Regions from separate parts of the Streptomyces sp. NPDC026062 genome, predicted to be linked through region 2. Evidence: riboswitches for the same ligand, from Rfam matches in the RefSeq annotation. Region 2 holds a riboswitch; each other region holds the start of a gene.
What was found. Region 2 has a riboswitch for cobalamin ahead of ACZ4LX_RS25530 (ribonucleoside-diphosphate reductase subunit alpha). Riboswitches for the same ligand answer to the same signal wherever they lie in the genome.
Positions count from the first base shown of each region.

Region 1 (6,872 bases), on a different contig from region 2:
GCCCGAGATGCGGACCGTCACATCGATGCGCGGCCGGCCCAGCTCGCTCACCGGCACCACCTCGAAGCCCGTCACCCGGCGCGAGGCGTCGTCCCACACCGGGCGGCAGCCCAGCAGCGCCAGGATCTCCGCGATGTCGTCGCCCTGGGTGCGCATCGCCGAGGTGCCCCACACGGTCAGGCCGACCGACTTCGGGTAGTTGCCCGTGTCCGCGAGGTACCGGGCGATCAGCGAGTCCGCGAGCGACTGGCCGACCTCCCACGACAGCCGGGACGGAATCGCCTTCGGGTCCACGGAGTAGAAGTTCCGGCCCGTCGGCAGCACGTTGACGAGCCCGCGTGTCGGTGAGCCCGAGGGGCCCGCCGGGACGAAGCCGCCGTCCAGCGCGAGCAGGATGTGGTCGATCTCGTCCGTCGTCCGGGCCAGCCGGGGCACGACCTCCTCACAGGCGAAGCCCAGGACGGCGACGGCGTCCGGGAGTTCGAAGCCCAGCACCTCCCGTGCCAGGCCGGCCACCTCCGAGAGCTCCCAGCCGCGCGCCTCCATGCCCTCGGCGAGCCGGCGGCACAGCTGCTCCAGCAGGTCGATGGCGTCCGCGCCCGTCCGCGCGGGGCCGTCCACCAGCGCCGTCAGCTCGGCCGGCACCTTCACCACCGCGCCCGGCTCGCCCAGCAGCTCCTTCTCGCTGAGCCCGAAGTGCTCGGCGATGGCCGCCCGCAGCCCCGGCAGCGCGTTCGCCGTTCCGCCCCACACCTGCGAGGCGCGCAGCACGGCCAACACCAGGTTGACCCGGGCCTCGTCGACCGGGCCGCCGCCCAGGACGTGCAGACCGTCGCGGATCTGGACGTCCTTGATCTCGCAGAGGTAGCCGTCGATGTGCATGACGAACGAGTCGAAGTCGTCGTCGCCCGGCTGCTCGTCGACATGCAGGTCGTGATGGAGCTCCGCGGCCTTGACCAGCGTCCAGATCTGCGCCCGCACCGCAGGTGCCTTCGTCGGGTCGAGGTCGCTGACCAGCGCGTACTCGTCGAGCAGCTGCTCCAGCTTCGCGAGGTCGCCGTAGGTGTCGGCGCGGGCCATCGGCGGGACCAGGTGGTCCACGACCGTGGCGTGGCCCCGGCGCTTGGCCTGGGTGCCCTCGCCCGGGTCGTTGACGATGAACGGGTAGATCAGCGGCAGTTCGCCGAGGACCGCGTCCGGGCCGCAGCCGGCGGACAGGCCGAGCCCCTTGCCGGGCAGCCACTCCATCGTGCCGTGCTTGCCCATGTGGACGACGGCGTCCGCGCCGAACGTGTTCTCCAGCCAGCGGTAGGTGGCCAGGTAGTGGTGCGAGGGCGGCATGTCCGGGTCGTGGTAGATCGCGATCGGGTTCTCGCCGAATCCGCGCGGCGGCTGGATCAGCACCACCACGTTCCCGAACCGGAGCGAGGCGAGGACGATGTCGTCCCCGTCCACGTACAGCGAGCCCGGCGGCTCGCCCCAGTGCTCCAGCATGGAGTCCCGCATCGCCGGGTCCAGCTTCGCGAACCACTCCTGGTAGTCCGCCAGGGGCACCCGCGCGGGGGCGGCGGCGAGCTGCTCCTCGGTCAGCCACTCCACGTCGTGGCCGCCGGCGTTGATGAGGCGGTGGATGAGCTCGTCGCCGTTGTCCGGGTGGCCGTCGACGCCGTAACCGGCATCGCGCAGCGCGTCCAGGACACGGACGGCGGAGGCGGGCGTGTCCAGGCCGACCGCGTTGCCGACGCGGGAGTGCTTGGTGGGGTAGGCCGTGAAGACCAGGGCGAGCTTCTTCTCGGCGTTCGTCCTGTGCTTGAGGACGGCATGGCGGACGGCGATCCCGGCGACGCGGGCCGCGCGTTCGGGGTCGGCGCGGTACACGGGGACCTCGTCCGGGCCCTGTTCCTTGAAGGAGAACGGCACGGTGACGAGCCGGCCGTCGAACTCCGGGATGGCGACCTGCATCGCCGCGTCCATGGGGGAGAGTGCGGCGTCGGACGCCTCCCAGGCGGCACGGGAGGAGGTGAGGCAGAGTCCTTGCAGCACCGGCACGTTCAGATCGGCGAGCGCACCGATGTCCCAGGCCTCGTCGTCGCCCCCGGCCGAGGCGTCCGACGCGCGGGTGCCGCCGGCCGCGAGCACCGTGGCGACCAGGGCGTCGGCCCGGCCCAGCAGCTCGTACAGCCCGGCGTCGGCGCCGCGCAGCGAACCGCAGTACACCGGAAGGGCGTTGGCGCCGCGCGCCTCCACGGCGTCGCACAGGACGTCGACGAACGAGGTGTTGCCGGAGAGGTGGTGGGCCCGGTAGAAGAGCACGCCGACGGTCGGGCGGCCCTCGGTGAACGTACGGCTGCCGTGCAGCCCCCACTCGGGCATCTTCTCCGGTTCGGCGAAGCCGTGTCCGGTGAGCAGGACGGTGTCGGAGAGGAAGCGGGCCAGCTCGACGAGGTTCCCCGGGCCGCCCTCCACCAGGTACCTCAGCGCCTCGGCGACGACCCCGGCCGGTACGGACGACTCGGCCATCAGCTCCGCGTCCGGCACGCTCTCACCGCCGAGCAGCACGGTCGGGATGCCCGACGCCCTGAGTGCGGCGAGCCCGTCCTCCCACGCACGTCGGCCGCCCAGCAGACGGACCACGGCGACGGAGGAGCCCTCGATCAGCGCGGGAAGTTCCTCATGGACGTCGATACGGGTCGGGTTGCCGATCCGGTACGGCGCGCCCGAGGCACGGGCGGCCAGGAGGTCGGTGTCGGCGGTCGACAACAGCAGCACGGTGCTCAGCGGGGCGGTCAGCGGGGCGTTCATGCGCGTGCTCCAGGTGCTCCGGGGGCGATGAAGGGAAGTCCTGCCGGTGCGCCCGACTCGATGAGTCGCCACAGCGCATCGGTGTCCGCGTGTTCTTCGACGAGGTCGCCGAGGCGGTCGAGCTGTTCCTCGCGCAGCGCGGCGAAGCAGGTGTCGGGGGCGGGGACGAAGCGGCGGCCGGCGGCCCGTGCGATCTCGGTCAGGAAGCGGCGGCGGAAGGCGTCGCTCTCCAGCGAGCCGTGCCAGTGGGTGCCCCACACGCTGCCGGACCGGCAGCCGTCGAGGCGCTGTCCGCCACCGTCGGTGAGGAACGGCTCGCCGCCGCGCACATCCGCGACCCCGTGGTGGATCTCGTACCCCTCGACCGGAGCGCCGAGCGCCTCGCCGGCCGGCCGGGCGAGGGTCTTCTCGCGGTCGAACCGGATGCGTACGGGCAGCAGCCCGAGCCCCTCGACCTGCCCGGCGCGCGACTCCACGTCGTCCTCGATGTGTTCGCCGAGGATCTGGTAGCCGCCGCAGATGCCGAGGACGGGACGGCCCTCGGCGGCGCGCCGCAGCAGCGCGTCCGCGAGCCCGCGCTCGCGCAGCCAGGCCAGCGCCGTCACGGTGCCCCGGGTGCCGGGCACGATGACGAGGTCGGCGTCGTGCAGTTCTTCGGCCCGGTCCACGAACCGCACCACGACGCCCGGTTCGGCGGCCAGCGCGTCCACGTCGGTGAAGTTGGACATCAGCGGCACGGCGCACACGGCGACGCGCAGGATGTCCTCACCGTGCGGCGGCGCGACGACCGACTCCCGTACGGCGCCGCGCAGCGAGACCCGCAGCCCGTCCTCCTCGTCGATGCCGAGACCGTGGGCGAACGGCAGCACCCCGTAGGACGGCCGGCCCGTCAGATCGCGCAGCATGTCCAGACCGGGCTCCAGCAGCGAGACGTCGCCACGGAACTTGTTGACCAGGTAGCCGGCGATCAGCGACTGGTCCTCGGCCGAGAGCAGCGCCGTCGTACCGAAGAACGAGGCGAAGACCCCGCCCCGGTCGATGTCGCCGACCACCACCACCGGGAAGCGTGCCGCCCGTGCGATGCCCATGTTCACGATGTCCGTGCGCCGCAGATTGATCTCGGCCGGACTGCCCGCCCCTTCGCAGATCACCGCGTCATACGTGCCCCGAAGCTGCTCCAGGCAGTCCACGACGGTGGACAGAAGCGATTCCTGCCGGCCGCCGTGGTAGCCGCGCGCGCTCATCTCGCCGACCGGACGCCCCATCAGGACGACCTGGCTGGAGCGGTCGCTGCCGGGCTTGAGCAGCACCGGGTTCATCAGTGCGGTCGGCTCCACCCGGGCGGCCTGGGCCTGCATGGCCTGGGCACGGCCGATCTCGGCGCCCTCGCGGGTGACGAAGGAGTTGAGTGACATGTTCTGCGCCTTGAACGGCGCCACCTTCACGCCCCGGCGTACCAGCCAGCGGCAGATGCCGGCCGTGACGACGCTCTTGCCCGCGTCCGAGGTGGTCCCGGCGACCAGCAGCCCGCCGCTCATGTCGGTCTCCGTTCGGGGAGTCGGGGTTGTGGGAGTGGCGCTCCGGAGGGCCGGGACCCCGGGAGCCGAGTGCCTGCGGTGCGGGTCCCCGCGATCCTTCGTGCCGCGAGCCCCGCACCCAGACGGGCGGCCACGCTCACGCCGAGGGCCAGGGCGCTCACCCGGCGCGACAGCCGTACGGCCCGTTCGATGTCCCCGGGCTCCACCGCGCGGCCCGTCTCCCCGTTGAGTACCGGGCGGTGCTCGACCCGGCCGCCGTAGGCGAGCGTTCCGCCGAGGCGTACGCCGAGCGCGCCCGCGAACGAGGCCTCCACCGGACCCGCGTTGGGGCTCGGGTGCTTGGCCGCGTCGGCCCGCCAGGCGCGCACCGCTTCCCGTGGCCGCCCCCCGGCGGCCACGGCGAGCAGGGCCGTCAGCCGGGCGCCCGGCCAGCCAGCGAGGTCGTCGAGGCGGGCCGAGGCCCAGCCGTAGCGCAGGTAGCGGGGGGACTTGTGGCCCACCATCGCGTCGAGCGTGTTGGCGGCGCGGAATCCGACGAGTCCGGGGACCCCGCCCAGCGCACCCCAGACGAGGGCGCCGACGACGGCGTCCGAGGTGTTCTCGGCGACGGACTCCACGACGGCGCGGGCGATCTGCGGCCCGTCCAGGGACTGCGGGTCGCGGCCGCACAGATGCGGCAGCCGCTCACGGGCCAGTTCGATGTCCCCGGCGGTCAGGGCATCGCCGATGGACCGTGCCTCGCGGCCCAGCGACGTGCCGCCGACGACGGACCAGGTGGCGGCTGCGGTGAGGGCGACGGACCCGGCGGGGTGGCGGCGCAGGGCGCGGGAGGCCAGTGCGGCACCCCCGGCGGCGCCTCCGGCGCAGACCAGGGTGTGCAGGGCGCCCCACCCGCGGTGGTCGCGCCACAGACGGCGTTCGACGCCTGCCGCGGCCCGCCCGAAGGCGGCGACCGGGTGCCCCCTGCGGGGGTCACCGAGCAGCAGATCGCCGATCAGACCGGCCGTGGCGCCGTACGCGAAGATGCGATCGGCACGCACGGGTCAGCCGGCCGTTGCGCCTCGAAGGACCTTGGGGCCTGTTCTGAGTTGCACAGGAGCGAACGCACGGCAGCCGGGCATGGCGAAATGTCCTCACTCAGGGTCCGCGCCCTGGTTCGACGTGACGGCGACGAGAGTCTCCTGGCTTCCGGATCCGCAGTTCCCCCGGCCTTCCAGTCCGCTTGCGTGGACCGTGACTTCCCGTGGTGGGGGACTGCTCCCCGGTGACAGTGGCGGGACCGCGCCGGATTCGCACCGGCTTCCTCTGCTGTCGCCGTAATGGCTCCGGCAGTCCACCACGCTCTGCGAACGTCCGTCAACTTGCCGTTGACCTGCGGAGGTGCAGTGTGCGCAGACGCACATCGGGCCGGGTGCGCACGAAGTGCGTCCGGCCCGATGCGGGTGAGCTGGGAGGGGCGGGTGTGACGTCAGGCGACGATCAGATAGATGCCGTAGGCCACCGCGGCGGCGCACAGTCCGAAGCAGACGTACCCGCCGGCGCGGGCCAGCCTGAGCGATGTGCCCGCCGGCCCGCCTGCCGGGCCGCCCTGGGCGGCCGGTTCCGGCTGCTTGGAGAGGCCGACGATGCCGAGGGTGAAGAGGCCCACCAGGGCGACGGTGGCGACGAGCGAGACGCCGAAGACGGTGCCGAGGGCTGCCCAGTCGATGTTCATGGTGATCTGTCCTTACCGGAGGCTCTGGGACCGTGGTGGGTCGTTCAGACCGTGGCGGGTCGGGCCGGGTCGGAGACCGGACCGGCGGGGGCCGGGATGGTGGCCGTGAGGTCGTGGGGCTGAGCGGCCGCGGTGGGCGGCGGGCTGACGGCCGCGATGGCCGTGGTGACGACACCTGCGGGCTCGGCTTCCGCGGCGGCCGGGGCGACGTCGTCGTGGCCGACGGGCTTGCGCCGCGACAGCAGCCAGATCGCACCGGAGCCGGCGACCAGCAGCGCCGCGACGACCACCACACCCCAGGTGCCCTGCTTGGTGAGGAACTCCGCGCCCGCACCGACCAGACCGGCGGCCGGCAGCGTCAGACCCCAGGCGACGAACATCCGCGTGGCGGTCGACCAGCGGACCACACCGCCCTTGCGGCCGAGGCCCGCGCCCATGACGGCACCGGAACAGGACTGGGTGGTGGAGAGGGAGAAGCCGAGGTGCGAGGAGGCCAGGATGACCGTGGCCGCACTGGTCTGGGCGGCGAAGCCCTGCGGCGGCTTCAGCTCGGTCAGGCCACTGCCCATGGTGCGGATGATGCGCCAGCCGCCCAGGTAGGTGCCGAGTGCGATGGCGAGACCGGCGCACACGATGACCCAGACCGGCGGGTTGGAGCCGGGGGCCAGGACGCCACCGGTGACCAGGGCGAGCGTGATGATGCCCATGGTCTTCTGGGCGTCGTTGGTGCCGTGGGCGAGCGATACGAGCCCGGCGGAGGCGATCTGCCCGGCGCGGTATCCCTTCGCGGTGGCCTTCTCCTGGGCGCCGCCCGTGAC
Region 1 covers NZ_JBVHOQ010000044.1:24,693-31,564, reverse strand. The annotation lists gene cobN (cobaltochelatase subunit CobN) at 1-2,778, opposite strand, end outside; gene ACZ4LX_RS31135 (cobyric acid synthase) at 2,799-4,340, opposite strand; gene ACZ4LX_RS31130 (cobalamin biosynthesis protein) at 4,337-5,380, opposite strand; cobalamin riboswitch at 5,515-5,646, opposite strand; gene ACZ4LX_RS31125 (hypothetical protein) at 5,809-6,054, opposite strand; gene ACZ4LX_RS31120 (inorganic phosphate transporter) at 6,099-6,872, opposite strand, start outside.
Region 1: linked by a shared signal. The riboswitch ahead of ACZ4LX_RS31130 (cobalamin biosynthesis protein) and the one ahead of ACZ4LX_RS25530 (ribonucleoside-diphosphate reductase subunit alpha) in region 2 are both predicted to bind cobalamin.

Region 2 (6,872 bases):
GCATCCAGGGGAAGGGCACCTTCGTCGCGAAGCCGAAGGTCTCGCAGGCCCTTCAGCTCACCTCGTACACCGAGGACATGCGCGCCCAGGGACTGGAACCGACGTCCCAGCTCCTGGACATCGGCTATGTCACCGCCGACGACATGCTCGCCGGACTCCTCGACATCAGCACCGGCGGCCGCGTGCTGCGGATCGAGCGGCTGCGACTGGCGAGCGGTGAGCCGATGGCGATCGAGACCACCCACCTCTCGGCCAAGCGCTTCCCCGCGCTGCGGCGTTCGCTGGTGAAGTACACATCCCTCTACACGGCCCTGGCCGAGGTGTACGACGTACGGCTGGCCGAGGCCGAGGAGACCATCGAGACCTCCCTCGCCACCCCCCGCGAGGCCGGTCTGCTCGGTACGGACGTGGGCCTGCCGATGCTCATGCTGTCCCGGCACTCACTGGACGGACAGGGCGAGCCGGTCGAGTGGGTGCGCTCGGTCTACCGGGGCGACCGCTACAAGTTCGTGGCCCGCCTGAAGCGACCGCTGGACTGAACCGCCCGCATCACCTCTCGGCCTCGCAGCCCCCGTGGAACCCTTCCCGCGGGGGCTGTTCGCCGCCCTTCCCCCGCTGGTCCGGACCAACGTCCCGATGTTTGACGCCATTGCGACCAACTGTCCGATAACGCAACACCGTTGCCAGACCGCAATGCGGACGGGGGGTGACGGTGGGCGGAACCCTCGCCTAGATTTCCTGCGCATCGCAAGAGGTGATCAGCGAGGGGACGGAGTCGCCGCCATGCCGGAAGAACCAGAAGGAAAGCCACCCACCGTCACACCGACGCGGGTGGTCATCGCCCTCTGTCTCATCGCGCCGTTCGTGGCGATGCTGTGGGTGAGTTCGTACGCCAAGGTCGACCCGGCCTTCATCGGCATCCCGTTCTTCTACTGGTACCAGATGCTCTGGGTACTGATCTCCACGGCGCTCACGATGATCGCGTACAAGCTGTGGCAGCGTGACCAGCGCGCCCGCAAGGGGGGTGCGTCAGCATGAAGGACGGCGTGAACGGCGTCGCGCTCGGCGTCTTCATCTTCTTCTTCCTGGCCGTCACGGTCATCGGCTTCATGGCCGCCCGGTGGCGCAAGGCCGAGAACGAGGCCAGCCTCGACGAATGGGGGCTGGGCGGACGGTCGTTCGGCACCTGGGTCACCTGGTTCCTGCTCGGCGGCGACCTCTACACCGCGTACACCTTCGTCGCCGTTCCCGCGGCGATCTACGCGGCGGGCGCGGCCGGCTTCTTCGCGGTGCCCTACACCATCCTGGTGTATCCGCTGATCTTCACCTTCCTGCCGCGGCTGTGGTCGGTGTCGCACAAGCACGGCTACGTCACCACCTCGGACTTCGTACGCGGCCGCTTCGGCTCCAAGGGGCTCTCGCTCGCGGTCGCCGTCACCGGCATCCTCGCCACGATGCCGTACATCGCGCTGCAACTCGTCGGCATCCAGGCGGTGCTGGACGTGATGGGCGTCGGCGGCGGCGAGAACACCCACTGGTTCATCAAGGACCTGCCGCTGCTGATCGCGTTCGCGGTGCTCGCGGCGTACACGTACTCCTCCGGGCTGCGCGCGCCCGCGCTGATCGCCTTCGTCAAGGACGGTCTGATCTATCTGGTCATCGCCGTGGCGATCATCTACATCCCAATCAAGCTCGGCGGCTTCGACGACATCTTCGCCGCCGCACAGGAGAAGTTCGCCGGTCCGCCGGGAGGCAAACCGACCGGTGCGCTCGCACCCGCGGCGGCCGGTCAGTGGGGTTACGCCACCCTGGCCCTGGGTTCGGCGCTGGCGCTCTTCATGTATCCGCACTCGATCACGGCGACGCTCTCCAGCCGCAGCCGTGACGTGATCCGCCGCAACACGACGATCCTGCCGCTGTACTCGCTGATGCTGGGGCTGCTCGCGCTGCTCGGCTTCATGGCGATCGCCGCCGGCATCAAGGTGGACAACGGCCAGCTGGCGATCCCGCAGCTGTTCGAGAACATGTTCCCCGACTGGTTCGCGGGCGTGGCGTTCGCCGCCATCGGCATCGGCGCGCTGGTGCCCGCCGCGATCATGTCGATCGCGGCGGCGAACCTGTTCACCCGGAACATCTACAAGGACTTCCTGAAGCCCGACGCGACACCCGAGCAGGAGACCAAGATCTCCAAGCTGGTGTCGCTGCTGGTGAAGGTCGGCGCGCTCGCCTTCGTCCTCACCATGGACAAGACGGTCGCGATCAACTTCCAGCTGCTCGGCGGAATCTGGATCCTCCAGACCATGCCCGCCCTGGTCGGCGGGCTGTTCACCCGGTGGTTCCACCGCTGGGCACTGCTCGGGGGCTGGGCCGTCGGCATGGTCTACGGAACGGCCGCCGCGTACGGAGTCGCCAGCCCGACCCAGGAGCACTTCGGCGGTTCCTCCAAGGAGATCCCGGGCCTCGGGGAGATCGGCTACATCGGTCTGACGGCCTTCGTGCTGAACCTCGTGGTGACCGTCGTCCTCACCTTCGTCCTGAACGCCATGAAAGCGCCTGCCGGGGCAGACGAGACCGCTCCGGGCGACTACACGGCGGACGCGGGCGACCCGGGTGTGAAGACGGAGCTCCCGCCGGCCACCGCCGGTGCACCCGGCGGCCACTGACCGCCGCGTACGCGAACGGGCCGCCGTACTCCCCTGCCGGAGGGGTACGGCGGCCCTTCGCGCGCCCTCCCCGGGGGATGCGGCGGCCTCTTCGCGCGTGCCGCCGAAAACCCCTTGCGGCCCCGGCCCGTGGATGCGGGAGACTGCCGCCCATGGACATGACGATCCGGCCGGTCGAGCCCGCCGAGCACGCGCTCCTCGGAGAGATCACCGCCGAGGCCTACCTCGGCGACGGGCTCCTGGACTACGGCGCCGACGACCCGTACCTCGTGCGACTGCGCGACGTACCCCGCCGGGCCGCCGAGGCCGAGGTGCTGGTGGCCGCCGACGCGCGGGGCCGCGTCCTGGGCGGGGTCACCTACGCCCCGCCCGGCAACCCGTGGGCCGACATCGCCTCGGCGGACGAGGCCGAGTTCCGGATGCTGGCGGTCTCCCGCGAGGCCCGTAGCGCCGGGGCGGGCGAGGCGCTCGTACGGGCCTGTATCGACCGCGCGCGGAGCACCAGGGGCGTCACGGGGATCGTTCTCTCGACGCAGCCGGCGATGCTCGGCGCCCATAGGATCTACGGGCGCCTCGGCTTCGTACGGACCCCCGAGAAGGACTGGAACCCGATCGCCGGCCTGAAGCTGCTGACGTACCGCCTGGAGCTGCATCCTCCGGTGTGAGAGCAAGCACGACACAACATGTGGGGGCTGCCTCATCCGGCAGCCCCCACATGTATGCTCATGCTCGCTGTCGCCGCAGGGAAATCCGGTGCGAATCCGGAACTGTCCCGCAACGGTGTGTTCGGTGCGCTTTTGCGCACCCGGAGTCCGAGCTCCTGCCGACAGCGCATCCGGCTCGACCGATCCGGATGCCCAGACGTCCGGGCCTCGTGGATGGGCCGGTGGACGCCGCACGGAGTGCCGCCCTGCCCCGGGCCCCGCCCCGCCCGGCTGCCCCGCTCCCCGAAGGCCCCGAGCCGAGCGAGGGAGAGCACCACCGTGACCATCGCGCCAGCCGATCCGGTTTCAGCGGCCGCATCAACGGGAACCGCGAGCGACGGACCGGGAACCGTACTGCTGCGGACCCTGACCGACCTCACCGCCGATCTGCCCGACACCGACCCCGGGCGCGTCGCCGCCGCCGCGCTGCGCGGCCGCAACGCCCGGTCGGACGAGGCGGAGCTGCGCTCGCTGGCCACCGAGGCCGCAGCGGGTCTGATCTCCGAGGACCCCGCCTACTCCCGGCTCGCCGCCCGTCTCCTCACCCGCACCATCGCGGACGAGGCGGCCGGGCAGGGCGCGACATCGTTCTCCGCGTCGGTCGCCGTCGGACACCGCGAGGGCCTGATCGCGGACCGCACCGCCGAGTTCGTGACCCTCCACGCCGCCGCGCTGGACGCCCTGGTGGAGCGGTCGCTCACCGACGGCGCCGACGACCGCTTCGGCTACTTCGGCCTGCGCACCCTGCACAGCCGCTACCTGCTGCGCCACCCGATCACCCGCCAGGTCATCGAGACGCCGCAGCACTTCATGCTCCGCGTCGCCTCCGGACTGGCCGAGGACACCTCCGCGCGCGCCCTGGACGAGGTCGCCGCGCTGTACGGGCTGATGAGCCGGCTGGACTACCTGCCCTCCTCCCCCACCCTCTTCAACTCCGGCACCCGTCACCCGCAGATGTCCTCCTGCTACCTGCTGGACTCGCCGCTGGACGAACTGGACTCGATCTACGACCGCTACCACCAGGTGGCGCGCCTCTCCAAGCACGCGGGCGGCATCGGTCTCTCGTACTCCCGTGTCCGTGCGCGCGGTTCGCTGATCCGGGGGACCAACGGGCACTCCAACGGCATCGTGCCGTTCCTGAAGACGCTCGACGCCTCCGTCGCGGCGGTCAACCAGGGCGGCCGGCGCAAGGGCGCGGCCGCCGTCTACCTGGAGACGTGGCACGCGGACATCGAGGAGTTCCTGGAGCTGCGCGACAACACGGGCGAGGACCAGCGGCGTACGCACAACCTCAACCTGGCGCACTGGATCCCGGACGAGTTCATGCGCCGCGTCGACGCGGACGGCACCTGGTCGCTGTTCTCCCCGGCCGACGTGCCCGAACTGGTCGACCTGTGGGGCGACGAGTTCGACGCCGTCTACCGTGCGGCCGAGGCCAGGGGCCTGGCCCGCAAGACCCTGCCGGCCCGTGAGCTGTACGGCCGGATGATGCGGACGCTGGCCCAGACCGGCCAGGGCTGGATGACGTTCAAGGACGCCTCCAACCGGACCGCGAACCAGACCGCCGAGCCGGGCCGCGTCGTGCACTCCTCGAACCTGTGCACCGAGATCCTGGAAGTCACGGACGACGGCGAGACGGCCGTCTGCAACCTCGGCTCGGTCAACCTCGGCGCGTTCGTCGGGGGCGGCACGATGGACTGGGAGCGCCTCGACGCCACCGTCCGTACCGCCGTGACGTTCCTCGACCGGGTCGTCGACATCAACTTCTACCCGACCGAGCAGGCCGGCCGGTCCAACGCCCGCTGGCGTCCGGTGGGGCTGGGCGCCATGGGTCTCCAGGACGTCTTCTTCCAGCTGCGGCTGCCGTTCGACTCCCCCGAGGCCCGCGCCCTGTCCACGAAGATCTCCGAGCGCATCATGCTCGCGGCGTACGAGGCGTCCTGCGACCTCGCGGAGCGCTCGGGCCCGCTGCCGGCGTGGTCCGAGACGCGTGCCGCCCGAGGCGTGCTGCACCCCGACCACTACGACACCGAGCTGAACTGGCCGGAGCGCTGGGACGCGCTGCGGGCCCGGGTCGCGACGACCGGGATGCGCAACTCGCTGCTCCTGGCCATCGCGCCGACGGCGACGATCGCCTCGATCGCCGGTGTGTACGAGTGCATCGAGCCGCAGGTCTCCAACCTCTTCAAGCGCGAGACGCTCAGCGGTGAGTTCCTCCAGGTCAACGCGTATCTGGTGGACGAGCTGAAGAAGCTCGGCGTGTGGGACGCGCGCACCCGGGAGGCGCTGCGCGAGGCCAGCGGCTCCGTGCAGGGCTTCGCCTGGATCCCCGAGGAGGTGCGGGCGCTGTACCGCACGGCGTGGGAGATCCCGCAGCGCGGCCTGATCGACATGGCGGCGGCCCGTACGCCGTTCCTCGACCAGAGCCAGTCGCTGAACCTGTTCCTGGAGACGCCGACCATCGGCAAGCTCTCCTCGATGTACGCGTACGCCTGGAAGCAGGGACTCAAGACGACGTACTACCTGCGTTCCCGCCCGGCGACCCGGATCGCCCGTGCGGCGTCCGCCGCCCCGATCCCGGAGCAGGCACCCGCGCCCGACGCGGACGCGATCGCCTGTTCCCTCGAAAACCCCGAGTCCTGCGAGGCATGCCAGTAATGAGCTCCACCCCTGAGAAGAACCTGCTGGACCCGGGCTTCGAACTGACCCTGCGGCCGATGCGCTACCCGGACTTCTACGAGCGCTACCGGGACGCGATCAAGAACACCTGGACGGTGGAGGAGGTCGATCTCCACTCCGACGTCGCCGACCTCGCCAAGCTCTCGCCGGGCGAGCAGCACATGATCGGCCGGCTGGTCGCGTTCTTCGCGACGGGCGACTCGATCGTCTCCAACAACCTCGTGCTGACGCTGTACAAGCACATCAACTCCCCCGAGGCGCGGCTGTACCTGTCGCGGCAGCTCTTCGAGGAGGCCGTGCACGTCCAGTTCTATCTGACGCTGCTCGACACCTATCTGCCCGACCCGGACGACCGGGCGGCCGCGTTCGACGCGGTCGAGGAGATCCCGTCGATCCGCGAGAAGGCGCAGTTCTGCTTCAAGTGGATGGACTCGGTCGAGAAGATCGACCGGCTGGAGACGAAGGCCGACCGCCGCCGCTTCCTGCTGAACCTGATCTGCTTCGCGGCGTGCATCGAGGGGCTGTTCTTCTACGGCGCGTTCGCGTACGTCTACTGGTTCCGCTCGCGCGGTCTGCTGCACGGCCTCGCCACGGGCACCAACTGGGTGTTCCGTGACGAGACGATGCACATGAACTTCGCGTTCGAGGTCGTGGACACCGTCCGCAAGGAGGAACCGGAGCTCTTCGACGACGCCCTCCAGCAGCAGGTCACCGACATGCTGAAGGAGGCCGTCGAGGCGGAGCTGCAGTTCGGCCGCGACCTGTGCGGCGAGGGCCTGCCCGGTATGAACACCGAGTCGATGCGCCAGTACCTGGAGTGCGTCGC
Region 2 covers NZ_JBVHOQ010000030.1:45,064-51,935, forward strand. The annotation lists gene ACZ4LX_RS25510 (GntR family transcriptional regulator) at 1-539, shown strand, start outside; gene ACZ4LX_RS25515 (DUF3311 domain-containing protein) at 784-1,038, shown strand; gene mctP (monocarboxylate uptake permease MctP) at 1,035-2,663, shown strand; gene ACZ4LX_RS25525 (GNAT family N-acetyltransferase) at 2,816-3,328, shown strand; adenosylcobalamin-variant (AdoCbl-variant) riboswitch at 3,396-3,493, shown strand; gene ACZ4LX_RS25530 (ribonucleoside-diphosphate reductase subunit alpha) at 3,647-6,025, shown strand; gene ACZ4LX_RS25535 (ribonucleotide-diphosphate reductase subunit beta) at 6,025-6,872, shown strand, end outside.

Region 3 (6,872 bases), on a different contig from region 2:
GGCAACCGCACCGGTGCCGACGGCAGGGGTCTCGGACGCCGACGGTCTGCTGCCGCTCGCGGAAGCAGTCGCCGTCGTGCGTGCCGTCCTCGAACCCACCGGCCCCGGAGCCGAGCTCGACGAGCCAGTGGCCGAGCGTTACACCATCGCCCGTCTCCACTCCGATCATTCCCCTTTGGGGGCCGGACGGCCTCTCGTACGTGATCACTCGGAACGGCGGCCTCCCCCCATGCGGTCAGCCTTCGTGCCGAGCATCGTCACGACCGTTGCCGACTGCGGCGATGCTCGCTATGTTAATGAGAAATCACATCAATCCACAGCACCAACAGAAAACATGACGCACAACTCGCTTTAGATACGGTCTAGTTATCACTGATGCGATCTCCCGGGAGGCAGATAAGTCAATGGTCAATCACAGAGGTCTTGAGAGATCGACAGTCGACACGACGCCTGCCGTCGCGAACAAGTGATGGTGCCGCACCACCGAGTGACGTGTCAGGGGCCGCCGACGCACGGCCGGGGCAAGCAGACAGGCTGATCCCGGACCACGGGCCCGGCCACCGATCCCTCCCCCTCAAAAGCCCAGAGGGCTCACGGCAGGCCGCAGCACTCCGCCACCGCCAACCGCCGCACACCCCGGGACCGTACGGGCTTCAGCACTCACGAGGGGCCTCACCGCATGTGCAGGCCGAGCGGGAACCCCCGCACGCCCCGCGAGACCTGTGGACTTCGACCGGACGCGGCAGAGCTCCGCAGAATCTCGGCAACATGCTCGACGGACGCAACAACCAGCACCCACAGAGGAGTTCGATCACATGGACGGGCTGAGCAGACGAAAGATGTTACTGGCCGGCGGAGCCCTCGGCGCCGCCGGAGCACTGAGCATGGCTTCACCCGCAGGGGCCCGGCCCCTGTGGACCTGGCCGCCGGCCGGCTCAGTGGCGGGCGCGGGCGCCGGCGCGGACCCCGAATGGGTGTGGGACGACGAGGCCGACCCGGTCCTGGCAGCCGTCATCGACCGGGGCGACGTGGCCAGGGTCAATGCCGCACTGGCCAAGTGGACCCGTAACGATCAGGCCCTGCCCGCCGAATTACCCTCAGATGTACGGGACTTCATGGAGACGGCCCGTCGGCTCCCGTCCTGGGCGGACCGTACGAAGCTCGACCGCGGTTCCCGGTTCAGCAAGACGAAGGGGATCTACGTCGGGGCACTGTACGGCCTCGGCAGCGGCATGATGAGTACCGCCATCCCCCGCGAGGCGCGCGCGGTGTACTACTCCAAGGGCGGGGCGGACATGAAGGACCGCATCGCCAAGACCGCGAGACTCGGCTACGACATCGGGGACCTGGACGCGTACCAGCCGACGGGCTCGATGATCGTGACGTGCGTGAAGACCCGGATGGTGCACGCCGCCGTACGGCACCTGCTCCCCCAGTCTCCCGGGTGGACGCAGACGAGCGGCGGCCAGACCATACCGATCAGTCAGGCGGACATCCTCGTCACCTGGCACAGCCTGGCCACGTTCGTCATGCAGAGGCTCAAGGACTGGCGCGTGAAAGTCAGCACCGCCGACTCCGACGCCTATCTGCATGTGTGGCAGGTCAGCGCCGCCATGCTCGGCGTGCGGCAGGAGTACATCCCGGCCACATGGGACGCGGCCAACGCCCAGTCCGCCCAGGTCCTCGACCCGATCCTGGCCGCGAGTGACGAGGGGGTGGCACTGACCGAAGTCCTCCTCGACATCGTGGCCGAACTCGATCTCGGCCTCACCCGTCCCCTGATCAGCGCGTTCGCCAGGTACACGCTCGGCGACCGGGTCGGGGACATGATCGGGCTGTCCAAGGAGCCCGTCCTGAAGCCTCTGATCGCAGCCGCCTGGCCCCTGCTGGTCGCCTTCCGCGAGGGACTGATCTCCTTTCCCGTCATACCGTCCGTCGCCTGGACGCTGGAAGAGGCGATCCGCCAGTTCGTCCTGCTCTTCCTCGGCGAGGCCAAGCCGATCGCCATCAGCATCCCGGACACGAACCGCCCGTCCTGACCACCGCTCCCCCGGTGGAAGACGCGCTGCGACGCACCCCGGATCGGGTGGTGGGGGGGGGGGGCGGGCCCGGGGGGCCCCCCCCCCCCCCCCCGCCCCCCCCCCCCCCCCCGGGGGGCCCCCCGGCCCCCCCCCCCCCGGGGGGGGGGGGGGGGGGGGCCCCCCCGCCCCCCCCCCCCCCCCCCACCACCCGACGTCCACGCCGCCCCGCGGTGAGGCATCGCCGACCGCATTCAACTCACAACTGACAAACGGTCAGGAAGTCGGCAAAGGGCAGCATCAGTCCTGGCACACGTGATCGGACAAGGGGGCAGGTCACCGCACGCGACCGCGCGCTTTCAAGGGCACCGGGGGCAGCACCGGAGCCGGGATCGGAGCGCCGTCGTAGCCCCGCACGTTGCCGAACCGGTCGCCGTTCATCCAGTCCTCACGGGCCTTCGCGATGTCGTCCTGGTTCCTGCCCACGAAGTTCCACCACATGACGATCTCCTCCGCGAAGGGCTCACCGCCCAGGAGCATCAGACCCGCGTCGGACTCCGCGCGCAGGGGGAGCTCCGTGCGCCCGCAGCCGAGGTAGAGCATGGAGCCGGGCAGTACGGGGACGCCGTCGACCTCGGCCTCGCCGGACATCGACAGCACGGCGTACTCGAAGTCCGGGTCGAGCGGAAGCCGGGCTTCGGCGCCCCGGCTCAGGGCGAGGTCGGCGCCGACGATCGGGGTGTAGGCGGTACCGGGCGACGTGGCGCCGTCGAGGGTGCCCAGGATCACCGTGGCCGTCAGGCCGGGGGCGGTGACGGTCGGCAGGTCCGTGTGGTGCTGGAAGTGCGGTTCGACGTTGCGGTGGGCATCGGGCAGGGCGACCCAGAGCTGGGCGCCGTGCAGGAGCGACGCGTGCGGCCTGGGGCTCTCCTCCGAGTGACTGATGGCACGGCCGGACGTCATCAGACCGAGTTCGCGCGGGCGGATCGTCTCGAGGCTGCCCAGGCTGTCGCGGTGCAGGACCTCGCCCTCGTGCAGCCAGCTGACCGTCTGCAGGCCCATGTGCGGGTGGGGCGGCACCTGCATCCCGGGCTCGTCGGCGATGTCGTCGGGGCCGTAGTGGTCGACGAAGGCCCAGGCCCCGACCATGCGGCGGCCCAGGTTGGGCAGCAGCCTGCGGACCTCGGTGGACTCGCCGAGCCGGACATGTCGCGGGGTGAGAAGTTCACGTACGGGTTCGGCGACGACGAAGCCCCTGCCTCCGCAGACGGAGAGTGCGGCCTGACGATCGAGATTGCTCATGACGCTCAACCTATTCCCGTGCGACTCCGGGCGGGCGGCACCCACGCCGAATATTTAGTGGAATGTTAAACCATTGATGCGTGTTGGGGGGTGTGGACGCGTACGGGAACAGCCCGGCGGCATCTCGACCGAGGAGATCACATGAGCGACACCTACTACGAGTTCGGTACCGCTGCCGAACGCTGGGACCGTGCGCAGTTCTTCTTCGGCTCGAAGGAGTACACGACCGCGGCCCGGATTCTGGGCGGGCTCGTCGAGGAGGTGCCGGAGCAGGTCGCGCCGCGGCTGCTGCTGGCGCGCTCGTACTACCACTCGGCGCGGCTCGGGCGGGCCGAGGCGGAGCTGCGCGAGGTGCTGGAGCGCGACCCCGTCGAGCAGTACGCGCGGCTGATGCTGGGCCGCACACTGGAGCGCCAGGGCCGACAGGCCGAGGCCGACACACAGCTGCGGATGGCCGCCGCGCTGGCCGGGGACTTCCCGCCGGCCGACGGCGCGTGACCTCGGCGGTCGCCGGGCCCATCGGGCCGCACCCGGAAATCCGGGTGCGGCCCGGCCGCGCCGCGTGATACTTCCCGGGGCATGACCGACCTCGTCACACCACGCCTGCTTCTGTATCCGATGACCGTTGCCGACGCCGGACAGGTGGCCGCGGGCCTGCCGGCCGACGGTGTGCACTGGGCTCCGGGCTATCCCTCACCGGGCGAGATGAGGGCGGCCAGGCGGTTCCTGGACACCTGCGCCGAAGCCGGTGATCCCACTCCCTACGGCCCGTACGGCATACGGCGCCGCGAGGACGGACTGGTGATCGGGGGCGTGGGGTTTCACGGACCGCCCGACGAGAGGGAGCACGTCACGATCGGTTACGGGCTCGTGGAGTCGGTGCACGGCCGTGGGTACGCCTCGGAGGCGCTTCGCGCGCTGCTGCGGTTCGCCCGCGACCGGGGCGTCGTCTGCGTACACGGGGACGCCGACCTCGACAACATCGCCTCCCAGCGCGTCATGACCGCGGCAGGCATGCGCCTGGTGAAGGAGGACACGCAGCTCAGGTACTACAGGACCGACTGGGACGGGTCCGCCCGTCAGGCGTGAGACGGCTCCCGCGCATGCCCGGAGCCCGCCGGACCTCTCCCCGGCGGGCTCCGGGCATGCTGTCGACGCGGTGCACACCCTTCTCCGCGCCCGGCACGCCGTTCAGGTCCCGCGTGCCGGGCCCGTCGTCGCGCCGGGGTTCAGCCCGCGACGGTCGCCGGCAGGTTCGCCGCGCCGTCCGTGACCGCAACCGGTTTCGGCACCAGCAGCCGTTCGGTGAGATATCCGAAGACCAGCCCGAAGGTGGTCCAGAGCGTGACCTGCACCGCGAGCGTGGCCAGCCTGAACTCCCAGAGCAGAGCTGCCGGGAAGTCCTTTCCGACCTCGTTGAACGAGGGAAGGAAGGCGTAGGCCAGCCCGGTCACCAGCACATAGCCCGCGGCTGCGGCGATGGTGGCGTTCCAGTTGCCCAGGCGTGGGGCCAGGCGCTTGCCGAGGATGACGGCGGCCACGGCCAGCAACACGCTGAGCACCACCATCAGGAAGAACAGCGTGGTACGTCGGCCGATGGTGTCCGGGTTGCCGACCGCCGGCGGATTCGCCGGGTACTTCAGGAACGGCACGATGTACACGGTCAGCAAGGCCGCTCCCGCGATCAGCGCAGCCGTCGCCCTCGGGCCGAAGCGGCCCATCCGGCCGAGGGCGTAACAGAAGACGAGCGCGGCGATGCCGCCGACGGCGACGCCGAAGACGAGTACACCGGTGGCCAGGCCGGCGGTGGACTGCATGGTGCGGCTGACGAGTTCCTCGCCGCCGCCGTGGTCATGGCTGTGTGTCTCTTCGAGGGCGATGGCCGCGTCGACACGGGACTCGCCGAGGAAGTAGGCGACGAGCAGTGCGAGAGCACCCGCCACCAGGCCGGCCAGCATGCCGCGGACCAGCAGAGCTCTGACAGATATGGAGTTCATGAGGGATTCCCCTGGATCAGCCGGATGGATCAGTGGCAGGGGAAACCGAGAAGGTGGCGGCCGTCGTGGACCCACTCGTGCACGCCTTCGCCCGAGATGAGCGCGGTGGCGCCCTGCTCGGCGCCGACGAAGTACAGCAGGATCAGCATGACGACGCCGAAGAAGACCGCCCAAGGGGCAATGGTCTTCAGCGAGATGGGGGTGATGGCGGGTACGGCTGTCGCGGGGGCAGCAGTCTGAGCCATGGCAGAACCTCCTGAGGGAACACGCGTCCCGATCGTGGTGCCTGAGACGAAGGTGCTGGGTCTGACTTCCCGTACGGAAACGGGTTCACAGTGGCGCGACCGTGCCGGATTCTCACCGGACTTCCGTCACACCTTCGTCATGTCGTCGCGACGATACCGCCTGGGAGCGGGTGCCGCCATGGTGCCGGTGTGCGGGCCGACGGGCCCCGATGCCATGGTGGGGTTGGCCAAGTGGCCCTGGTTCAGGGAGTTGAGGGCGAGCATGACGGTACGGGTGATGTTGATCTCACCGGCGATGAACGCCGCGCTGCGTGAGGCCCGGTTCGCGGGTGACGCGTCGCTCGACGAGTCCGGCCTCCGGCTGGCGCGTTCCGCGGCGGGCACGTTGCCTGCGGCGGACCGGGCCCTGCACGGACCGTCCCGGCGCTGCACGCTCACCGCCGACGCGCTCGGGGTGCGCTCCCTCCCCGAACTCTCGCTTCACGACTGGGATCTGGGACGCTGGACGGGCGCCCGGCTGGACGAGGTGAGCGCGAGCGAGCCGGAAGGTGTGGCGTCCTGGCTCGCGGATCCCTCCGCCGCACCGCATGATGGCGAGTCCTTGGAGGAACTGTGCGCGCGGGCAGGGGCGTGGCTCGACGAGCTGGACGGCGGTGGCCCGGGACGGGTGCTCGTGGTGGCCGAACCCGCCGTGGTCAGGGCCTCGGTCGTCCATGCGCTGGCCGTTCCGCCTCAGTCGTTCTGGCGGATCGATATCGCACCGCTGACGCTCACGGAGCTCAGCGGCAGGTCGGGGCGGTGGAGCCTGCGGTGCGGCAGGCCACTTGCGCCGGGGCAGGGCGGTTGACATGCCTTGCGCCGGGTCGTCCGTCCGCTTCTCGGCCGAATGCCGCACGGCCGGCCGGTGTCCTGACCGAAGCACCGGACGACCGGCATCCGCTGCTCTCGTCCCATGGGGAAGACTGAGCCCATGAGAGACACCGTTTTCACGCGCGACGGCGGCTGGATCCCGAAGGTGATCCGCGAGGACGGTGAGCTGAGGCTGATGCTCGGTGCCGGGGCCGACGCCAACCATGAACCCCGCACGTTCACCTTCCCGATCGGGGAAGCCCATCTTGCGGTGATCCGGGAGGACCTGGCCAGACACCTGCTGCTGTGGAGTGCGGTCCTTCCCCTGTGCGACGACGCCGGCACCCGGGGCCGGCTCGACGAGACCGCCGCCGTCGCGCTCCTGGATCCGGTCCTCCTCTCCCCGCCCTCGGATGTGGACGCTCTCTTCCGCCGCATCCGGTGGGACAGAAGCCGGCTCA
Region 3 covers NZ_JBVHOQ010000052.1:32,904-39,775, reverse strand. The annotation lists gene ACZ4LX_RS33325 (oxygenase MpaB family protein) at 816-2,039, shown strand; gene ACZ4LX_RS33320 (pirin family protein) at 2,355-3,320, opposite strand; gene ACZ4LX_RS33315 (tetratricopeptide repeat protein) at 3,462-3,818, shown strand; gene ACZ4LX_RS33310 (GNAT family N-acetyltransferase) at 3,900-4,409, shown strand; gene ACZ4LX_RS33305 (CbtA family protein) at 4,550-5,317, opposite strand; gene ACZ4LX_RS33300 (CbtB domain-containing protein) at 5,347-5,562, opposite strand; adenosylcobalamin (AdoCbl) riboswitch at 5,608-5,701, opposite strand; gene ACZ4LX_RS33295 (histidine phosphatase family protein) at 5,825-6,409, shown strand; gene ACZ4LX_RS33290 (DUF6357 family protein) at 6,533-6,872, shown strand, end outside.
Region 3: linked by a shared signal. The riboswitch ahead of ACZ4LX_RS33300 (CbtB domain-containing protein) and the one ahead of ACZ4LX_RS25530 (ribonucleoside-diphosphate reductase subunit alpha) in region 2 are both predicted to bind cobalamin.

Region 4 (6,872 bases), on a different contig from region 2:
GAGGCAGCCCGGCCAACGTCGCGTACGGCCTGGCCAGGCTCGGACACGGTGCGACGCTGCTCACTCAGCTCGGGGCGGACGACAACGGGCGGCTGATCCGCGACCACCTGACCGGAGCCGGGGTCGATGTCCGCACGGACGGCGCGACCGCCCCCACCCCGTCCGCCGCCGTGGCCCTGGACAGCACCGGAAGGGCCGCGTACACCTTCGAGATCACCTGGACGCTCGGCGCGGTCCGGCCGGACACGGCGCCCCAGCACCTCCACACCGGGTCGATCGCGGCCGTGATGGAACCGGGAGCGGCCACCGTCGTCGCGGCCGTCGAATCGCTGCGGACGGGCGCGACCGTCAGCTACGACCCCAATGTGCGTCCGGAGCTGATGGGGGACCACGGGGCCGCCGTGCGCAGGGCCGAGCGCTGTGTCGCGCTCAGCGACGTGGTCAAGGCCAGTGACGAGGACCTGGAATGGCTGTATCCGGGCGAGGACCCGGTGAAGGCCGCCGAGCGGTGGCTCGCCACCGGCCCGGCCGTCGTCCTCGTCACCCGGGGCGCGGACGGAGCCTGTGCGGTCCTGCCCGACGGGCCGGTGACCGTCGCCGCGCCGCCGGCCGAGGTCGTCGACACGGTGGGCGCGGGGGACGCCTTCATGTCCGGCACCCTGCACGCACTCGCCGCACACGGACTGCTCGGCGCCGCCGGCCGGGAGCGGCTGCGGGCAGTGGACCGGGCCACGATGGGGGACGTCCTGCGGCACGCGGCGGCGTCGGCGGCCGTCACCGTCGCCAGGGCCGGCGCCAACCCGCCCGACCTGGCCGAACTGGACGCGGCACTCGGCCGGATGTGAACGCGGCGGTGCCACCGTCACCCCCCACGGGGACGGCGGCACCGCCGATGCGCCGGCGAGGAGATGCTGGAGCGGTGGCTCCGGAGATGCTGCCCACCCCTCACCGCCCAGCTGTCACCGGCACGGCACCGTTGTACGGGCCGCCCGTTACTCGGGCATTACAAGGCGGTCCCGGCGGCGGGGCTACGCAGGTGCCGCCGGACGCGGTGTGCTGTCGTCGAGGAACTCGACGACAGCCAGGACGAACAGGGCGCACAGGGCGATCCACACCGTGACCAGACCCGTCGGCCGGTCCCACGCCACCAGCACCGCGACAGCCGCCACGACCACCGTCCAGTTCAGCGGCCGCCTCGCCCGGTGCACCCATCTGCCGACCGGACCGCCGGTGACACCGGCCGCCTCCCGGACGGCCCCGATGCCACCGCTCCACACCGCCTTGACCCGGGTCGCGGCCCGGCCCGCGCCGGTGAGCCAGGCGGCGAGCGCCACCACCGCGCCGACCGTCACGACCAGCCGGACCCCGGCCCGCAGATAGCCGGCCAGCGCGTCGAAGACAGCGCCCGCAGCCGGCTGCGAGACGTCCGGGGGGAGGCTGTCGAGGTAGAAGGCACGTCCTGCCCACAGCCCGAGCCCGAGCAGGGCGGCGCACGCCGCTGCCGCGAGCGCCGCGGTGACCAGTGCCCGCCGGCGGCGTACCGCGAGCAGCACCCCGCCCGCCGCCACCACCAGCGTGACCACGGGAAGCCAGAATCCGAGGAGTTCGAGCGCCCGGAAACCCTGCTTGGCCTTGCCGACCGAGTCCGAGGTCAGGATCGTGTAGTCGGTGTGGATCTCCGGGATCCTCCCCGCGACCGTCAGGCCCCGGTCGACGAGACGCTGCTTCACCCGGTCGATGACCGGGGCGAGGTCCAGGGTGACGGTGTCGTCGGTCAGCTTCACCGCGCCGCCGCCCTCGCCGGTCAGCGCCTTCACGACGGCGGAGTGGGCGGACCTGTTGAGGCTGCTCCACACCCGCGCGAACTCGTCGCCGGCCACGAACCGTTCCACGGTGCCGCGGACGAGGTTCGTGATGCCGGCGGTCAGCGGGTCGCCGAGCCTGCGGAGTGCCTTGTCCACCACGGGCCGGTCGGCCGGAGCGACGTCCGCCAGCAGCGCGTCGATGTCCAGATGCACCATGACGGCATCGGTGACGCGTGTGGTCACCGCCGCCTGCACATCGGGGTCGGAGGCCAGCGGCTCCACCATCTTCACGTAGCGGTCGGTGTTCCCCGCGACATCGCTCGCCCAGCTCGACACGATGCTCAACGGGGTGAGGACAGCCGCCACCAGGATCAGCAGGACCGCGAAGAACGAACGCACACGAGGCCGGGAGCGGCCCGTGGCCCGGATCTCCAGCTGCGCCACCCGGGCGCGCAGGGCCTCCAGTTCGGCGTGCTCGTCCGTCGCTGCCGACTCGTCGGGGTGCCGTTCCATGCCCCAAGGGGATGTCCTGGACGCCCGCACAGCGCGGCGAATTACTGCATACGGGTGACGAGTGGTGGCCGGGCGGGTGGCGTCGGAGACCCCGCCGGGCAGGGGAGAATCGATTTTTGTAGCAGGCTGCGGGGTGTCCTGGACGATTTCCGATCGTTCCCGCTTGTATGACCACACTTCTCCGCAGCGCCGGACCCTCGGGAGCCGGAACCCGGCCGTTCGCCGGCCCGCTCACCACCGCGCTCCTCGGTCCGGACGCCCAGCGCGAGCACGGCTTCTGGCGCCGGCTCGTCGCCACGGATCCGTTCCGCCGGCCCGTCTGCCCCCCTCCCGGCCTCGCCCCCGAGGAGCGGCTCGCCCTTGCCCACGCGCGGCTGCGCAGGCTCAACAGCGCACTGGACAGCGCCGCCCGCCCGGCCGCCGACCCACGAGCCCTGGCCGCTCTGCACGAATGGATCGCCCCGGTGGACCCGGCACTCGCCACCGTCGCGGGCATTCACTACAACCTCTTCCTCGGCAGCCTCCTGGACAACGACGCCGACAGCCCCCGCGATCTGTCGGACTATCTCGACCTGCGACGGGTCGGCACCTTCCTCTGTACGGAGGTGGCCCACGGCAATGACGCGGTCGCCGTCGAGACGACCGCCACCTATGACCCGGACCGGGACGGGTTCGTTGTGCACACCCCGCACTCCGGCGCCCAGAAGTTCATGCCCAACACCAGTCCGGCCGGCGGCCCCAAGTCGGGACTCGTCGCCGCCCGGCTGATCGTCGACGGCGTGGACCAGGGGGTCTTCCTGCTCCTTGTGCCGCTCACCGACGCCTCCCGGACCCTGCCCGGGGTGAGGGTGCGCCTGCTGCCCGCGCGGATGGGCAGTCCGGTGGACCACTGCCTGACCTCCTTCGACCAGGTCTTCGTGGACCGCGGCGCGCTGCTCGGCGGCGCGCAGGGGCGGGTCGGCGACGACGGGGTGTTCCGCAGCGACACCACAGGACACCGGCGCCGCTTCCTCACCTCGATCGCACGGGTCACCACCGGCCGGATCTGTATGAGCGCGAGCGCGGTGGGCTCGGCACGGGTCACGCTGGCCATCGCCGTCCGCTACGGAGGCCACCGCTTCGTCTCCGGAAGCCGCTCGGCGCCTCCGGTGCCGGTGATCGCCCACCGCAGCCACCACGGTCCGCTCGCCGAGGCCATGGCCACCGTCTACGCGATGAGCCTGCTGCACCGACGTGCTCTGGACCGCTGGGAACAGGTGGCGACGCGGCCGCCCGCGGAGCGGGAGGCCGCCGAGCGGCTGGTCGACATCGCCAAGGGGTGGATCACCTGGCAGGCCCGGTCGGTGATGGTCGAGTGCCGGGAACGGTGCGGCGCCCAGGGACTGCTGGAGAACAACGGGATGGCCGAACTCGTCACCGGGATCGAGGGCGCCATCACCGCCGAGGGCGACAACCTGGCCATCCACACGCGGGCTGCCGCCGGACTGCTCTTCGACGCGGCACGCGCGACGCGGGAGGAACCGGCCGCAGGCCCGCCGGACGGTGACCTCACCGATCTGCGCTTCCTTCGCCGGCTCCTGGCGCAGGCGGAACACATCTGGTTCGACAGGGCGGCCGCACGGCTGGCCCGGGTGCCGCAAGGCGGCCCGCTGGAACGCTGGAACGCGGCCTCGGGGCCCGCCCTGCGGGGGACCGAGGCCCATGCGGTCCGGCAGGCGGCCGACGCGTACGAGACCGCGATCGCGGAGCTGCCCGCGGGAGCGGCCCGCGAGCGGCTGGGTGAACTGGCCCGGCTGTTCGCGCTGCGCCGGGTCGCGCGCGACAGCGGAGATCTGCTCGCCGCCGGCCATCTGACCGCCGGCCAGGTCGACGGGCTCACCGATGCCATCGAGCAGCTCGTCGCGGCCGTGAGCGGTCATCTGCCCGAGCTGGCCGATTCCTTCGCGCTGCCCGGGGAACTGCTCGCCGACTGGCCCATCGCGGGAGCCGGCTACATGGACGCGTACGACGACCCGGGCGCTTCCTGGAACACCACGGGAACCCAGGAACCCGCCGGGAGGACGCGATGACGGGCACACCGAGGCAGTCGGCCGCCGTGCTGCCGCGCCGGGCGGCGGACGCGGTCCGGTGTCTGGGCGTCCGGGGAGTCCTGCTGGCCTTCTGGGGTACCGCGGCTGTGCTCTCACGGTGGTGTGAGGGAGCACACGGCCAGGTTGGCGAATCGGTTCGCCGCAAGGCGTAGCCGGAGAAACGCTGCCTGGCCGGTCCCGCGCCGGGGCGGTGCGTACGGCACCGCCCCGGCGCCCCACGGGCCGGACCCCCGCGACCGGTCACAGGCGTGCGTACGGCACCGCCCCGGTCCGTACGGGCTGGACCCGCACGGCCGGTCACAGGCGTGCGTACGGCACACCTCCGGCTTCCCTGGCCGGACCCACACTGCAGCTGAGCTGCGCAGAGGGTCGTGGTAGCGTGCCCGGAGCCAGTCGAACTCCACCTAGGAGTCAGGGAATCCGGTGTGAATCCGGAACTGACGCGCAGCGGTGAGGGGGACGGGCGGGGCCACGGCCACTGGGAGACCCACGGTTTCCCGGGAAGGCGTCCCGTCCGCGTGAACCCGAGTCCGAAGACCTGCTGGCACCCACGGCCCGGTACCGGGCCGCGGAACTCCGTACACAGGGCCCCGCGCATGGGCCCAGAGACGCCGAGGTACTCCGTGCCGCCCACAGCCGGCCCCGCCCGCTCCTTCGCCCTGCTCACCGCCGCGCTGATCCTGCTGTCCGCCTGCGGCGGCGGCTCGGGCGGCTCCGCAGCCAAGTCCGGGGGAGCCGACGGCTATCCGGTGGTCCTGACGAACTGCGGACGGACCGTCACCGTGGACGCGCCCCCCGAGCGCGCCGTGCCGGTCGACCAGGGATCGACCGAGATCCTGCTCTCGCTCGGCCTCGCCGACCGGCTGGCGGCCACGGCCACCTGGACCGACCCCGTACTGAAGGGGCTGGAGAAGGCCAACGCCGGTGTCCCGAGGCTCTCCGACAACCGCCCCTCGTCGGAGAAGGTCCTGGACCAGGAACCCGACTTCGTCAGCGCCTCCTTCGAGTCGACGCTCGCCAAGGGCGGAGTCGCCCCCCGCGAGCAGTTCGAGGAACTCGGTGTCCCCACCTATGTCTCGCCCGCCGACTGCACCGCCAAGGACAACAGCAAGGACGGCGACGGTGTCCGCACCGGCGCCCTGACCATGGACAGCGTCTACGGCGAAGTGCGCGACCTGGCCAAGGTGTTCGGCGTACCGGAGCGCGGCGAGGAACTGGTGGCCGGGCTGCGCGCCCGGGTTCGTGAGGCGACGAGAGACATCGACGCCTCCGATGCCTCACTGATGTACTGGTTCGCCAACTCCGAGGCTCCGTACCTGGCCGGCTGCTGCGGGGCGCCCGGCATCATCACCCGGGAGCTCGGTGCGAAGAACGCCTTCGACGACACCCACGAGGAGTGGCCCCAGATCAACTGGGAGACCGTCGCCGACCGCAACCCGGACGTACTGGTGATCGGCGACCTGACCCGCAAGTCGCAGACCGCCGAGAGCGCGGCGAAGAAGATCGCCTTCCTGGAGTCCAACCCCGCCACGAAGAACATGGACGCCGTCCGCGACAAGCACTACGTGCTGCTCAGCGGCCAAGCCATGAACCCCACCATCCGGACCGTCGAGGGCGTGGAGCGCGTCGCCGCCGGGCTGCGCGCCTTCGGGCTCGCGGGGTGACGGACACCGAACAGGCCGCGGCGCCGCCCGCGTACGCGGGCACGCACCCCCGGCCCGGCCGACGGGGCTTGCGGGGCCTGCGCGGCGGACTCCTGTGGGCCGGCGGGATCCTGCTGCTGCTCCTGTCCGTCGCCCTCGCCGTCACCATCGGCCCGGCCCGGATCTCCGTGGCCGACGTCTGGTCCACGGTCGCCTCCCACCTCGGTGCCGGTGAGTCGCGGCTCAGCCCGATCCGTGACGGCATCATCTGGAACCTGCGCATGCCGCGCACCCTGCTCGCCGCCGTCTGCGGCGCGGGACTCGCGGTCTGCGGCACCGTCATGCAGTCGCTGCTGCGCAATCCGCTCGCCGACCCGTTCGTCCTCGGGGTCTCCTCGGGAGCCTCGACCGGCGCCGTCGTGGTCGTCGTCCTCGGCGTCGGCGGGGGAGCGGTCTCCCTGTCGGCCGGGGCGTTCATCGGGGCCTTGTGCTCCTTCGCCCTGGTCATGCTGCTCAGTCACACCCTGGGCGGCAGCACCGACCGCGTCGTCCTGTCCGGGGTCGCGGCCATGCAGCTCTTCTCCGCGCTCACCTCCTTCGTCGTGATGACCGCGGCCGACGCCGAACAGACCAGGGGGGTGCTGTTCTGGCTGCTGGGCTCGCTCGGCGGCGTCGGATGGAGCGATGTGTGGATCTGCTCCGCCGTGCTCGCCGTGACGCTGCTGGTCTGCCTCGGCCACGCCCGGACGCTCGACGCCTTCGCCTTCGGTCAGGACGCGGCGGCCACCCTCGGTGTCCACGTCGGCCGTACCCGGATCGTT
Region 4 covers NZ_JBVHOQ010000007.1:233,274-240,145, forward strand. The annotation lists gene ACZ4LX_RS09110 (carbohydrate kinase family protein) at 1-845, shown strand, start outside; gene ACZ4LX_RS09115 (hypothetical protein) at 1,029-2,318, opposite strand; gene ACZ4LX_RS09120 (acyl-CoA dehydrogenase family protein) at 2,486-4,387, shown strand; cobalamin riboswitch at 4,782-4,968, shown strand; gene ACZ4LX_RS09125 (ABC transporter substrate-binding protein) at 5,032-6,072, shown strand; gene ACZ4LX_RS09130 (FecCD family ABC transporter permease) at 6,069-6,872, shown strand, end outside.
Region 4: linked by a shared signal. The riboswitch ahead of ACZ4LX_RS09125 (ABC transporter substrate-binding protein) and the one ahead of ACZ4LX_RS25530 (ribonucleoside-diphosphate reductase subunit alpha) in region 2 are both predicted to bind cobalamin.